4 regions of the Enterobacter ludwigii genome follow, and region 1 is predicted to be linked to each of the others. Evidence: predicted binding sites of a transcription regulator. Region 1 holds the regulator's gene; each other region holds the start of a gene.
What was found. Region 1 encodes PurR, which represses purine synthesis genes. Its sites were predicted from a motif close to CANGCAAACGTTTGCNTG; they were not measured.
Positions count from the first base shown of each region.

Region 1 (3,773 bases):
GGGATCATCAGGACCAGCGTGATGGCAAACAGCGTAGCGAAAATGGCCTGCCAGTCGAAATGCGCCAGGATCCAGCTCCCGAGCAGCGGGGCGAGGGCAGGCGAAAGCCCTACCAGCGGCATAATGGTGGCGAAAATGCGGTTTATACGGTTGGCCGGATAGTAGTCGGTGACCAGCGCCTGCCAGGTCACCGCGGCAGCACAGACGCCAACGGCCTGCACGAAGCGCAGTACCAGCAGCCAGGTTGCATCGCGTACCCATAACATTCCCAGACAGCCGACGGCAAAGATAGCCAGCCCCAGCAACAGCACCGGTTTACGGCCAAAGCGGTCAGAGAGAGGCCCCCAGAGCAGCTGCGCGAAGGCAAAGCCCGCGAGGAATAAGCTCAGGCTGGCGCTGATGGCTGCCGCCGGGGTCTGTAAATCTTCCTGCATTGCGGCGAAGGCAGGCAGGTACATATCAGTGGCTAAAAAGCCCAGCACGCTTAAACCACCGAGCCAGACTAAAAATCCTTTCCTGGGTTGCATTGTTTTTTCTCCTGAGGGAGGCAGGTCTATGTTTGCGCAGAGTGTAGGGAGTGCAAAGCAGGTTGTGAAACGCTAATATTTGGCGAGTGCATTCAAAATTTTTGCAGGCAGAAAATGTGGTCAGATTATTCTCTTGAAGTGGTCGATGCTGTTGCGCGCAACGGCAGCTTTAGCGGTGCAGCGCAGGAGTTGCACCGCGTCCCCTCAGCAATCAGCTATACGGTGCGTCAGCTTGAGGAATGGCTGGCTGTTCCGCTGTTTGAACGGCGTCACCGTGATGTGGAATTAACGCCCGCCGGGGCATGGTTTTTGAAAGAAGGGCGTTCTGTTATCAAAAAAATGCAGATCACCCGCGAACAGTGTCAGCAGATCGCTAACGGCTGGCGAGGACATCTTTCCATTGCCGTGGATAACATCGTAAAACCGGAACGTACCCGGCAAATGATTGTCGATTTCTATCGCCATTTCTCGGATGTCGAATTGCGGGTATCCCAGGAAGTGTTTAACGGCGTATGGGATGCGCTGGCAGATGGCAGGGCAGAGATGGCGATCGGTGCCACGCAGGCGATTCCGGTTGGAGGACGCTTTGCCTTTCGCGACATGGGCATGCTCAGCTGGAAATGTGTGGTGGCAAGCGATCATCCGCTGGCTGACCTGGACGGGCCGCTCAGCGACGAAACGCTCCGTAACTGGCCCTCGCTGGTGCTGGAAGATACCTCGCGTTCGTTGCCCAAACGCATTACCTGGCTGCTGGATAACCAGCGACGGGTGGTTGCGCCGGACTGGGAATCCTCAGCAACATGCCTCAGCGCAGGGCTGTGCGTTGCCATGGTCCCTGGCCATTTTGCGCGGCCCCGAATCGACACCGGTGAATGGGTTGAACTGACGCTGGAAAATCCTTTTCCGGATGCGGCCTGTTGCCTCACCTGGCAACAAAATGATGTGTCGCCCGCAATGGCCTGGCTGCTGGATTACCTGGGAGACAGTGAGACGCTTAACCGGGAATGGCTACGGGAGCCAGTATAACTGGCCCCGTAAAAGATTAACGACGATAGTCGCGGAACGGACCATCCGCAACGGAACGGCGTTCGATAAGACGCGGGTGAACTTCAATGGACTGAGACTCTTCACGCTTGTTGACGATCCTGTCCATCAGCATATTGAAGGCCGTTTCACCCAGCGAGTCTTTTGGCTGGTGGATGGTGGTCAGCGCCGGGGTAAAGAAGCGCGCGTTGCGCACGTTGTCATACCCGATCACGGAAATGTCCTGCGGCACGCGCAGACCCAGTTCATCGGCGGCACAGAGAGCTCCCATCGCCATAATGTCACCGCCACAGAAAACGGCTGTCGGGCGATGCGACTGTGAGACAATCTGCTGCATTGCGCGGTAACCGGATTCCGGTTCAAAGTCACCCTGCACGATCCAGTTTTCCGGCACGGTAATCAGCGCCTCTTCCATGGCTTTCATAAACCCGGCCAGACGTCCGGCACCGGTGTTGCGCTCCAGTGGACCCGGGATCACACCAATCTCACGGTGACCGCGTTCAATCAGATAACGGCCTGCCATATAGCCGCCTTCAAACGCGTTATCGATGACGGAGTCGGTGAAGTCTGCACGTGCTTCGCCCCAGTCCATGACCACCATAGGAATATGGCGGTACTCTTCCAGCATGGAAAGCACGGACTCCGGATACTCTGAACACATCACCAGCAGGCCATCCACACGCTTTTGCGCCATCATGGAGAGATAAGCGCGCTGTTTTTCAATGCTGTTCCACGCGTTGCCCAGAATCAGGGTATAGCCTTTCTGGAAGCAGTTTTTCTCGACCGCTTCAATGATCTCGGCAAAATAGGCCGCTTCACTGCTGGTTGCCAGCAAACCAATGGATTTGGTGTGATTAACTTTGAGGCTGCGCGCCACCGCACTCGGTGAATAGTGTAATTCTTTGATTGCCGCCCAGACGGCGTTGCGCGTCTCTTCCGCCACAAAGCGGGTTTTGTTAATTACATGTGATACGGTTGTAGTGGAAACGTTTGCGCGTTTTGCTACGTCTTTAATTGTTGCCATTAAATGTCACTCCAGACCATATCCTAAACTCCTGAAAAACTTGAAGGTAAACGTTTGCCTTCTCTCACCCTTATCACGCAATCTTGAATTGCGGCACGCCGGGAAAACGACACAGGACGTCAGGAGGGGGTCAATGGCCGGTACGCTAATAAATTTAGCGTGGAATTTTGTCCTATCTTGATGAAAAGGGGAAGAGCTAAAGTGGTTATCAGTTTAAATCCAGGAAGATTTTTGAACTAAACTGTGTAAAAATGAGCAGGCTCACTTTTCGTGGGGAGATTAAAAGGAGAAAAATTGATGAGCTACGATCTGAAGTTTTCGCTGGTGACCACCGTTATTGTACTGGCTCTGATTGTTGCGGCGGGTCTGACGGCTGCATTGCACTGATTTACACGGAGGGAGAGCTCTCTCCCTCTCAGTTTTCCTGATTGTTACGCCTGCGGCAAAAATCTTTTGCCAATTTGTTAACTTCTCATTTTTTGTGATTGATGTCATGCTTTCGGCTTCTTTGTTCTGTGTCACGACATGACACGGCATCCGGAGTTGACGCATGAAAATCAATTTTCCCCTGCTTGCCCTGGCGATTGGCGCTTTTGGGATTGGCACCACTGAATTCTCCCCGATGGGGTTACTGCCTGTTATCGCCCGGGGCGTGGATGTTTCTATCCCGGCGGCCGGGATGCTCATCAGCGCCTACGCCATTGGCGTGATGGTGGGGGCACCGCTCATGACGCTTCTGCTTTCACACCGCGCGCGCCGCAATGCGCTGATTTTCCTGATGGCGATATTTACGCTGGGCAACGTGCTCTCCGCGATTGCGCCGGATTACACCACCCTGATGTTGTCCCGCATTCTGACCAGTCTTAACCACGGCGCGTTCTTTGGGCTGGGATCGGTTGTGGCCGCAAGCGTGGTGCCAAAACACAAGCAGGCGAGTGCCGTGGCAACCATGTTTATGGGTCTGACGATTGCCAACATTGGCGGTGTACCTGCCGCAACCTGGCTGGGTGAGGCGATCGGCTGGCGCATGTCGTTCCTGGCGACGGCCGTGCTGGGTGTTATCGCCATGGTGGCGTTGTACTTCTCCTTGCCGAAAGGCAGCGCTGGTGAACGTCCTGACGTCCGCAAAGAGCTGTCGGTACTGATGCGCCCGCAGGTGCTCTCCGCGCTGTTGACCA
Region 1 covers NZ_CP017279.1:1,210,758-1,214,530, forward strand. Annotated here, with positions in the region: gene punC (purine nucleoside transporter PunC) at 1-527, opposite strand, end outside; gene punR (DNA-binding transcriptional activator PunR) at 642-1,553, shown strand; gene purR (HTH-type transcriptional repressor PurR) at 1,570-2,595, opposite strand; gene cydH (cytochrome bd-I oxidase subunit CydH) at 2,893-2,982, shown strand; gene BH714_RS05810 (MFS transporter) at 3,146-3,773, shown strand, end outside.

Region 2 (3,773 bases), 1.2 Mb from region 1:
CTGGACAATGAAACCCGTAAGCATCTGATTGCTGGGCATATGACCGAGATCATGCAACTGCTGAATCTCGATCTGAGCGACGACAGTCTGATGGAAACGCCGCACCGTATCGCAAAAATGTACGTTGACGAAATTTTCTCCGGCCTGGATTACGCCAATTTCCCGAAAATCACCGTCATTGAAAACAAGATGAAGGTGGATGAGATGGTAACGGTACGTGATATCACGTTAACCAGTACCTGCGAACACCACTTCGTGACCATCGACGGTAAAGCGACCGTGGCTTATATTCCTAAAGATACGGTGATTGGTCTGTCGAAGATCAACCGCATCGTGCAGTTCTTTGCTCAGCGTCCACAGGTGCAGGAGCGTCTGACGCAGCAGATCCTGACCGCGCTGCAAACGCTGCTGGGCACCAATAACGTGGCAGTATCTATCGACGCCGTTCACTACTGTGTGAAAGCGCGCGGCGTGCGTGATGCCACCAGTGCGACCACCACGACGTCGCTGGGCGGTCTGTTTAAATCCAGCCAGAACACCCGCCAGGAGTTTCTGCGCGCCGTGCGTCACCACAACTAATCTGACAGGGCAGGCTACATGGAGCGAAACGTCACGCTCGATTTTGTTCGAGGCGTCGCCATTCTCGGTATCCTGCTGCTTAACATCAGCGCCTTCGGCTTGCCGAAGGCAGCGTATCTCAATCCTGCGTGGTATGGCGACATCACCCGCAGCGATGCCTGGACGTGGGCCATCCTCGATCTCTTTGCCCAGGTCAAATTCCTCACTCTGTTTGCCCTGCTGTTTGGCGCGGGCCTGCAGCTACTGCTCAGGCGCGGCACGCGCTGGATCCAGTCGCGTCTGACGTTGCTGGTGATCCTCGGCTTTATTCACGGGCTGTTCTTCTGGGATGGCGACATTCTTCTCGCCTATGGCTTAGTCGGGCTGATTTGCTGGCGGCTCATTCGCGATGCGCACAGCGTAAAAAGCCTGTTTAACACGGGCGTGATGCTTTACGTCATGGGCCTTGGCGTGCTGTTACTGCTGGGGATAATCTCCGGTGATGCGGCAAACCGTTCATGGATCCCCGATGCCGCCAACCTTCAGTACGAGCAGTACTGGAAGCTGAAAGGAGGCACGGAAGCGATAAGCAACCGTGCGGATATGCTTGGCGATAACCTGCTGGCGCTGGGGGCGCAGTATGGCTGGCAGCTGGCAGGGATGATGCTGATGGGGGCATCACTGATGCGTACCGGCTGGCTGAAAGGGGAGTTTTCCCTTCGCCACTATCGCCTGACGGGAGCCGGGTTAATTCTTCTCGGCGTGCTGATTAATCTGCCGGCCGTGATCATGCAGTGGCATCTGCACTGGAACTACCGCTGGTGTGCGTTTCTGCTTCAGGTCCCGCGCGAGCTGAGCGCGCCCTTCCAGACGATTGGCTATGCGGCACTCATTTACGGCTTCTGGCCACAAATGTGTCGCGCATGGATTGTCAGTGCCATTGCCTGCGTAGGCCGTATGGCCCTCAGCAATTACATTCTGCAGACGCTGATATGCACCACGCTTTTCTATCGGTTTGGCCTGTTTATGAAATTCGACCGGCTTTCGCTGCTGGCGTTTGTTATCCCGGTCTGGATGGTTAACCTGGCGTTTTCTGTTCTCTGGCTACGTTATTTCCGCCAGGGGCCGCTGGAGTGGGTGTGGCGTCAGTTAACTGCACATGCTTCAGGGGTATCATTGAGAAATACATCCAGATAACGATCTGGATCACAATCATTAACAAAACGGATGTAAACGTTTTCATCTGTGTGAGCTTCTTCACGTAGTCCCCTTTCTCTCGCTGCCAAAATAGCCACCTTGCTAAACACAGGGGGTGTCTGTGAGTTGCTGCAATCCTTTGAAGGATGGTGAATATGATCACCATTCGTGACGTCGCCCGTCAGGCGGGTGTTTCTGTGGCTACCGTTTCACGCGTGCTGAACAACAGCGCGCTGGTCAGCCCTGACACCCGCGAAACCGTAATGAAAGCCGTGACCCAGTTGGGTTATCGCCCTAATGCCAATGCGCAGGCGCTTGCCACGCAGGTCAGCGATACCATTGGCGTGGTGGTGATGGATGTCTCTGATGCCTTTTTCGGTGCGCTGGTTAAAGCGGTAGACGTTGTCGCTCAGCAGCATCAGAAATACGTGCTGATTGGCAACAGCTATCACGAGGCTGAAAAAGAGCGTCATGCGATTGAAGTGCTGATCCGCCAGCGTTGTAACGCACTGATTGTGCACTCAAAAGCTTTAAGCGATGACGAGATTTCCGGGTTTATGGAGCAAATCCCGGGCATGGTGCTGATCAACCGTATTGTGCCAGGGTATGCCCACCGCTGCGTCGGGCTGGATAACGTCAGTGGGGCGATGATGGCCACCAAAATGCTCATCAACAACGGGCATCAGCGGATCGGTTTTCTGGCCTCCAGCCATCATATTGAAGATGATGAGCTGCGGCGCGAAGGCTGGCAAAACGCCCTTAAAGAACAGGGTATTACGCCGTCTGAAAGCTGGGTTGGAACCGGAACGCCGGATATGCAGGGCGGGGAGGCGGCGATGGTGGAGTTACTGGGCCGTAATCTGCAGCTGTCTGCCGTGTTTGCCTATAACGATAACATGGCGGCCGGGGCGCTGACTGCGCTGAAGGATAACGGCATTGCGGTGCCACAGCATTTATCGTTGATTGGTTTTGATGATATTCCCATTGCCCGTTACACCGACCCGCAGCTGACCACCGTGCGTTACCCCATTGCCTCTATGGCCAAACTGGCCACTGAGCTGGCGTTACAGGGGGCGGCAGGGCTGCTGGATCCGGGCGCAACACACTGTTTCATGCCGACTTTAGTGCGTCGACATTCTGTCGCTGCCCGGCAAATTGTGGTTCCGATCACTAACTGATTACATCAGCTGATGTAACCGTTTTCAATCTGTGAGTAAATTCACAGTATCTTAACAAGGCGCTGACTATGATGTCAGCGTTTTAGGGGCTGAAACGCTATGTAACAGTGATTAATCACTTTCACCATAGCCAATGTGCCGCAAACAACGAATAAAACGCATTTCTGGAGTGTTACCGAACACGGAAGATAGAAATTTTATAAGTGAACTTCGGCTGTCAGTAACGTTTCATTAACACCTGCCTGCCGATCGTTATTCACAAGAACTACCCTGCATAAAAAAAACCGGAGATACCATGAATAAGAAGGTGTTGACCCTGTCTGCTGTAATGGCAAGCATGCTTTTTGGTGCAGCAGCGCACGCTGCGGATACCCGTATTGGTGTGACCATCTATAAATACGACGACAACTTCATGTCTGTTGTCCGTAAAGCTATCGAGAAAGATGCTAAAGCAGCGCCAGATGTTCAGCTGCTGATGAATGACTCCCAGAACGACCAGTCCAAACAGAACGACCAGATCGACGTTCTGCTGGCAAAAGGCGTGAAGGCACTGGCCATCAACCTGGTTGACCCCGCTGCGGCAGGCACGGTCATTGAAAAAGCGCGCGGCCAGAATGTGCCGATTGTCTTCTTCAACAAAGAACCTTCCCGTAAAGCGCTGGACAGCTATGACAAAGCGTTTTACGTCGGTACTGACTCCAAAGAGTCCGGCATTATTCAGGGCGATCTGATCGCTAAACACTGGGCGGCGAACCCGAACTGGGACCTGAACAAAGACGGCCAGATCCAGTTCGTGCTGCTGAAAGGCGAACCAGGCCATCCGGATGCTGAAGCCCGTAC
Region 2 covers NZ_CP017279.1:2,419,103-2,422,875, reverse strand. Annotated here, with positions in the region: gene folE (GTP cyclohydrolase I FolE) at 1-579, shown strand, start outside; gene yeiB (DUF418 domain-containing protein YeiB) at 598-1,755, shown strand; gene galS (HTH-type transcriptional regulator GalS) at 1,911-2,933, shown strand; gene mglB (galactose/glucose ABC transporter substrate-binding protein MglB) at 3,229-3,773, shown strand, end outside.
Region 2: the regulator PurR is predicted to act here: its motif matches at 1,785-1,802, upstream of galS (HTH-type transcriptional regulator GalS).

Region 3 (3,773 bases), 2.2 Mb from region 1:
GCCGGCGAGTTGCTTTTCAGCCGGATACAGGGGAACCGGGAGCCGGCGAAACGCATTATTTTACCGCCCGCGCTGGTGGTCCGCGAATCGTGCGGTTTTCGCTGAAGATTATGCCTTTTGCTGATATTTCTTCCTGTTTATCATTAAATTCTAATTATCGTCGTTTTCAGTTGGCAGCATCTGCAAAGGCTGGTTAATCTGAAAACGGTTTACATCATTTTAACGTAAGAGAATAACTATGCATGATGCACAGATCCGTGTCGCCATTGCGGGCGCGGGTGGACGTATGGGTCGCCAGCTGATTCAGGCGGCACTACAGATGGATGGCGTGGCACTGGGCGCGGCGCTGGAGCGTGACGGCTCATCGTTGCTTGGCGCTGACGCGGGTGAGCTGGCGGGTGCGGGTAAGACAGGCGTTATCGTGCAGAGCAGCCTGGAGGCGGTAAAAGATGACTTTGATGTGTTCATCGATTTTACCCGTCCGGAAGGCACGCTCACGCATCTGGCATTTTGCCGTCAGCACGGTAAAGGAATGGTGATCGGCACCACCGGTTTTGATGATGCCGGGAAGCAGGCCATTCAGGATGCCTCACACGAGATTGCGATTGTCTTCGCCGCAAACTTTAGCGTGGGGGTGAACGTCATGCTGAAGCTGCTGGAGAAGGCAGCGAAGGTCATGGGCAGTTATACCGACATTGAGATTGTTGAAGCGCACCATCGTTATAAAGTCGACGCGCCATCCGGTACGGCGCTGGCGATGGGGGAAGCGATTGCTCATGCACTGGATAAAGATTTGAAAGACTGCGCGGTCTACACCCGTGAAGGGCACACCGGTGAACGTGTTCCCGGCACGATTGGTTTTGCTACCGTCCGCGCGGGCGATATCGTCGGCGAACATACGGCGATGTTCGCCGATATTGGGGAACGCGTCGAGATTACGCATAAGGCATCCAGCCGGATGACGTTTGCAAATGGCGCTGTACGCTCCGCCTTGTGGTTAAAAGGCAAGGGAAATGGTCTTTTTGATATGCGAGATGTGCTTGATCTCAACAATTTGTAACCGTTATTACCCATCGTGATGTGGTTATTGCAGTCGTAATGCTTTGATTGCATAGGGCAATATTTTATTGCCCTTTTATTTTATGTATTTCATTATGATTTCCTGAATTTACACACTAAAGTTCATCTCTTCTTCGTGTTTTGTGTTATCTGAATGTAAATTTTGACCGTCTGGTCCACTTTTTGATACCACGAAGCGGTCTTTCCCATTAAACTTGCCGCGCAAGCGTTTTCCGCAGTGATTTACCTGATCTTTTTGCCGCTTAAGCTCTCCTGGCTCTCTCAGGCTCGCAAAAGAATATGACAAATCTCCGTTTTAAGTTGACTTTTAGCCACCAAATCCCCAGAATGCCGCCGTTTGCCAAAAATCCGCTGGCAACACATTTGCATTGATTCATGACGCGGTTATGAATTAATATGCAAATAAAGTGAGTGAATATTCTCTGGAGGGTGTTTTGATTAAGTCAGCGCTATTGGTTCTGGAAGACGGAACCCAGTTTATCGGTCGGGCCATAGGGGCAACGGGTTCGGCGGTTGGGGAAGTCGTTTTCAATACTTCAATGACCGGTTATCAAGAAATCCTCACTGATCCTTCCTATTCTCGCCAAATCGTTACTCTTACTTATCCTCATATCGGCAATGTCGGCACCAATGCTGCTGACGAAGAATCCTCTCAGGTACATGCGCAAGGCCTGGTCATTCGCGACCTGCCGCTGATTGCCAGCAACTACCGCAATACCGAGGACCTCTCTTCCTACCTGAAGCGCCATAACATCGTGGCGATTGCTGATATCGATACCCGTAAGCTGACGCGTCTGCTGCGCGAGAAGGGTGCACAAAACGGTTGTATCATCGCAGGAGATAACCTCGATGCAGCCCTGGCGCTGGAAAAAGCGAAAGCTTTCCCGGGTCTGAACGGCATGGACCTGGCGAAAGAAGTGACCACAGCAGAAGCCTACAGCTGGACGCAGGGAAGCTGGACGCTGGCGGGAGACCTGCCGGAAGCGAAAAAAGAGAGCGACCTGCCATTCCACGTGGTGGCGTACGATTTTGGTGCCAAGCGCAACATCCTGCGTATGCTGGTCGACCGCGGCTGCCGCCTGACGGTTGTCCCGGCGAAAACCTCTGCTGAAGAGGTACTGAAGATGAATCCGGACGGTATCTTCCTGTCCAACGGTCCTGGCGACCCGGCACCGTGCGATTACGCTATCGACGCCATCAAATCCTTCCTGGAAACCGATATCCCGGTATTCGGCATCTGTCTGGGTCATCAGCTGCTGGCGCTGGCGAGCGGTGCTAACACCGTGAAGATGAAGTTCGGTCACCACGGTGGGAACCACCCGGTGAAAGATATCGATAACAACACGGTAATGATTACGGCACAGAACCATGGCTTCGCAGTGGATGAGGCGTCAATGCCTGCTAACCTGCGCGTGACCCACAAGTCTCTGTTCGATGGCACCCTGCAGGGGATTCATCGTACCGATAAGCCAGCGTTCAGCTTCCAGGGTCACCCTGAAGCCAGCCCGGGCCCGCACGATGCCGCGCCGCTGTTCGATCACTTCATCGAACTTATTGAGCAATACCGTAAGACCGCTAAATAATCAGGAGCCGAGAAGACCATGCCAAAACGTACAGACATAAAAAGCATCCTGATCCTTGGCGCTGGCCCGATTGTGATCGGCCAGGCCTGCGAATTCGACTACTCCGGTGCCCAGGCGTGTAAAGCCCTGCGCGAAGAGGGTTACCGCGTTATCCTGGTGAACTCTAACCCGGCCACCATCATGACTGACCCGGAAATGGCAGATGCAACCTACATCGAGCCGATTCACTGGGAAGTGGTACGCAAAATCATCGAAAAAGAGCGTCCGGACGCGGTTCTGCCTACCATGGGCGGCCAGACGGCGCTGAACTGCGCGCTGGAGCTGGAGCGTCAGGGCGTGCTGGAAGAGTTCGGCGTGACCATGATTGGTGCGACAGCCGATGCCATTGATAAAGCTGAAGACCGTCGTCGCTTCGACGTGGCGATGAAGAAAATCGGCCTCGACACCGCGCGTTCCGGTATCGCACATACCATGGAAGAAGCGCTGGCTGTTGCGGCTGACGTTGGTTATCCGTGCATCATCCGTCCATCCTTCACCATGGGTGGCACCGGCGGCGGTATCGCCTACAACCGCGAAGAGTTCGAAGAGATTTGTGAACGCGGTCTGGATCTCTCCCCCACCAAAGAGCTGCTGATTGATGAATCGCTGATTGGCTGGAAAGAGTACGAGATGGAAGTGGTGCGTGATAAAAACGACAACTGCATCATCGTCTGCTCCATCGAAAACTTCGATGCGATGGGTATCCACACCGGCGACTCCATCACCGTAGCGCCAGCCCAGACGCTGACCGACAAAGAGTATCAAATCATGCGTAACGCCTCGATGGCGGTACTGCGTGAAATCGGCGTAGAAACGGGTGGCTCTAACGTTCAGTTTGCGGTGAACCCGAAAAACGGTCGCCTGATTGTTATCGAAATGAACCCGCGTGTTTCTCGCTCCTCCGCGCTGGCCTCGAAAGCCACCGGCTTCCCGATTGCGAAAGTGGCCGCGAAACTGGCGGTAGGATATACCCTCGATGAGCTGATGAACGACATCACCGGTGGCCGCACTCCAGCGTCCTTCGAGCCGTCCATCGACTACGTTGTGACCAAGATCCCTCGCTTTAACTTC
Region 3 covers NZ_CP017279.1:3,846,686-3,850,458, forward strand. Annotated here, with positions in the region: gene BH714_RS18140 (LacI family DNA-binding transcriptional regulator) at 1-105, shown strand, start outside; gene dapB (4-hydroxy-tetrahydrodipicolinate reductase) at 239-1,060, shown strand; gene carA (glutamine-hydrolyzing carbamoyl-phosphate synthase small subunit) at 1,515-2,663, shown strand; gene carB (carbamoyl-phosphate synthase large subunit) at 2,682-3,773, shown strand, end outside.
Region 3: the regulator PurR is predicted to act here: its motif matches at 1,279-1,296, upstream of carA (glutamine-hydrolyzing carbamoyl-phosphate synthase small subunit).

Region 4 (3,773 bases), 1.3 Mb from region 1:
TCATGATTTTCGCCCTAACTGATTTCAGGGCAGACTGTGCAGGATTTTGCGGGGAGTTGCAAGTGAGGGCAAATGCCCTCACTTGCACAGACATCAACCTTCGTTGTGCATCTCTAAACTTTCGAGATCGTTTTGCAGCTGGACGGCTTTCGCATCGTCGTTGCGCAGCGAATCAAGGTAGTCGAGGTACTGCTGGTCAACGTCTTTCGTCACGTAAACGCCATTAAACACGGAGCATTCGAACTGCTGAATATCCGGGTTCTCAGCGCGTACTGCGTCGATAAGATCGTTCAGATCCTGGAAAATCAGGCCGTCGGCACCGATGATCTGACGAATTTCGTCCACTTCACGACCGTGAGCGATCAGCTCATTGGCGGTTGGCATATCGATGCCGTACACGTTCGGGAAACGAATTTCCGGTGCGGCTGAGGCCAGATACACTTTCTTCGCACCCGCTTCGCGCGCCATCTCAATAATCTGTTCTGAGGTGGTGCCGCGAACGATGGAGTCATCCACCAGCAGGACGTTTTTGTCGCGGAACTCAGCGCGGTTTGCGTTCAGTTTACGACGCACGGACTTACGGCGCAGCTGCTGACCCGGCATGATAAAGGTACGACCAACGTAGCGGTTTTTCACAAACCCCTGACGGTATGGCTTGTCCAGAATGCGGGCGATTTCCAGAGCGATATCGCAGGACGTTTCCGGAATAGGAATAACGACGTCGATATCCAGATCGTCCCACTCGCGGGCAATCTTCTCGCCAAGTTTAGTCCCCATGTTCACGCGCGCGCTATAGACGGAAATCTTGTCGATAAACGAGTCCGGACGGGCGAAGTAAACATATTCAAACAGGCACGGATTGCTCACCGGGTTGTCAGCACACTGGCGGGTGAACAGCTGGCCCTTCTCAGTGATATAGACCGCTTCGCCAGGCGCAACATCACGCAGGAACTCGAAGCCCAGGGTATCCAGCGCCACGCTTTCAGAGGCAACCATGTATTCGGTACGACCATCACCGAGATCGCGCTTACCGAGCACCAGCGGGCGGATGCCGTTTGGATCGCGGAAGGCAACCATCCCGTGGCCGATAATCATCGCCACGCAGGCATACGCACCACGGATCTGGCGGTTAGTCGCGGCAACGGCGGCAAAAATGTTGTCTGCTTCCAGCGGGTAGTGACGGAAGTTATCCAGCTCGCTGGCAAAGATATTGAGCAGAATTTCAGAATCAGAGGTGGTGTTAATGTGGCGACGTTTCTCTTCGAACAACTTCTTACGCAGCTCGTGCGCGTTGGTCAGGTTGCCATTGTGGGCAAGCGTGATGCCATACGGTGAGTTGACGTAGAAAGGCTGAGCCTCAGAGGCGCTGGAACTGCCAGCAGTAGGATAACGAACGTGACCGATCCCCATATTACCTTGCAGACGCTGCATATGGCGGGCTTCAAACACATCATTTACCAGACCATTCGCCTTACGTAAACGGAAGCAGTTGTTTGCATCAATGGTGATGATACCCGCAGCATCCTGCCCACGGTGCTGAAGCACCGTTAACGCGTCATAAATCGACTGGTTTACCGGCATGAAACCGGCGATACCGACAATACCGCACATTCGTCTTTTCCTCGTTAAGCCACATCTCAGAGCGCATTACGCTCTGGGCAAGAAACTCGACGAGCTTTGCAGATAGTCAAAGAACCATCTGATGATGAAACTGAACTCTGGAATGAGCTGCGATTTTTGCCAGTCTTCACTTTTGGAGAACCCGGTAAAGGTATCCAGGAAGAACAGGATCGCGGCCACAATCAGCACGCCTCGTAATGCGCCGAAACAGATCCCGAGTACCCTGTCTGTTCCTGACAGACCGGTTTTCTCGACCAACTGACCTATCACGTAATTTACGATAGCGCCGACAATCAGCGTCGCGATAAACAGCACCGCGATAGCGATTCCATTTCGGACCAGTTCATCTTCAAAGCCCGTGAACCAGACAGACAGGTAAGTGTAGTAATGACTGGCAACAAAGAAAGCACAACCCCAGGTTACCAGCGATAACGCTTCACGAACAAAGCCACGGATCAGGCTAACCAGACAGGAAAAACCAATCACCGCAATGATGGCGTAATCAATCCAGACCATATGTGTCCCACGATTTAACGCCCTGTCATCCAGTTCGGGGCGAATTCTAACAAAAAAGAAAACGTTTGCGTAGGGATTTCCTTCCCACGCGTAAATAAAAAAGGCGCTGAAAAAATGTTCAACGCCGTGGCTTTTTACGTCTCTGTGGACGTCTGCCGTCACTCTTCCCCCCACCCTCTCCTCACAGAAAGGATAAGGGTGAGGGAGGGGTTAGTTCGCGCTGTAGCTCATCACCACACCGCTCAGGCCGGAGATCTGCTTCAGCTCACCCAGCGATCCTTTAAGCTTATCTTTGGACGCTTCTGGCCCCACGAGAATACGGGTAATTTTACCCTGTACCGGCGTGGAAGGTGAAGTGTAAACACGATATCCCGCACTGCGCAGTTTACCCACTACCTCATTGACCTTATCGGCATTTTTCAGCGCACCCAGCTGCACGACGTAGGCTTTGCCCGTCGGTGCGGCTTCCTGCTGAGCCGGTTTCGCCGGAGGCGGTGTCTCAGTCGCTGCGGCAAGCTGTTCGCTCGTTTTATCTCGCTGCGGTTTCGGCTGCGTTTTTTCGACCGGCTTCGGTTTCTCAGCCGGTTTAGGCTGCACGACCGGAACCGGTACCGGATCGATATCGTTGGTGTTGCTCGCCGCCAGACGAGACGGATCAAGAGACGGCGCAGCCGCATCGCCTGCGCGAACCTCTTCCGCTGCGCCTTCCGGCGGCTGAGCAGGAAGGGCCTGTGTCGCCGCAGGCAGCATATCCGGCTCGTCGCGATCGCCCGGTTTCGGTACCAGAGGAATGGCTGCAAACTCATCCTGATAGTGCTTTTTCTGCCCGTCGAGCAGGCCCGGGAGAATAATGACTCCCAGCGCCACCAGCACTATTGTTCCTGCTAAACGGTTCTGAAACTTACTCGCCACCGGTTCTCCCCGCGTCCATCACTTCCATGACATGTGCCACCGTGTGGAACGAACCACACACCAGCACGGTATCTTCTGGTTTAGCATCCGCCATCGCGGCATGCCAGGCCTGAGCCACGCTATTATAGATTGCGCCTTTGCCGAGATGTTCCATCAACTGCTCAGCGGTCGCCCCGCGTGGCCCCTCCAGAGGAGCACAATACCAGCTATCGACCACACTCTCCATGCAGGCCAGCGTACCGCCAATATCTTTATCATGAAGCATACCGATAACCGCCAGCACGCGCCCGGTTTTTGGTAACGATTTGAGACGTCCCGCGAGATACGCCGCGGCATGCGGGTTGTGCGCCACATCGAGGATCAGGCGCGGTGACTCGCTGACAATCTGGAAACGCCCGGGCAGGATCGCCCGCTCAATGCCCTCGCGAATCGCCTGCTCGCTCACCGCCAGACCGCTTGCGCGCAGTGCCGCCAGCGCGGTTGCCGCGTTAGGCTGCGGCACCTGCGGCAATGGCAGGTTGTCCAGCGCGCCCTGCGCATCGCTAAAGCGCCAACCGTCTGCCTGAACCTCATACTGCCAGTCTACGCCACGGCGCAACAGACGCGCACCCGTCTCATTCGCCACCTCTGCAATGGTGTGCGGCATATCCGGCTCGCCGACCACGCCAGGTTTATTCGCCCGGAAAATCCCGGCTTTCTCGCGACCAATGCTTTCGCGATCCGGC
Region 4 covers NZ_CP017279.1:2,556,010-2,559,782, forward strand. Annotated here, with positions in the region: gene BH714_RS11990 (UbiX family flavin prenyltransferase) at 1-4, opposite strand, end outside; gene purF (amidophosphoribosyltransferase) at 94-1,611, opposite strand; gene cvpA (colicin V production protein) at 1,648-2,136, opposite strand; gene dedD (cell division protein DedD) at 2,347-3,048, opposite strand; gene folC (bifunctional tetrahydrofolate synthase/dihydrofolate synthase) at 3,038-3,773, opposite strand, start outside.
Region 4: the regulator PurR is predicted to act here: its motif matches at 2,191-2,208, upstream of cvpA (colicin V production protein).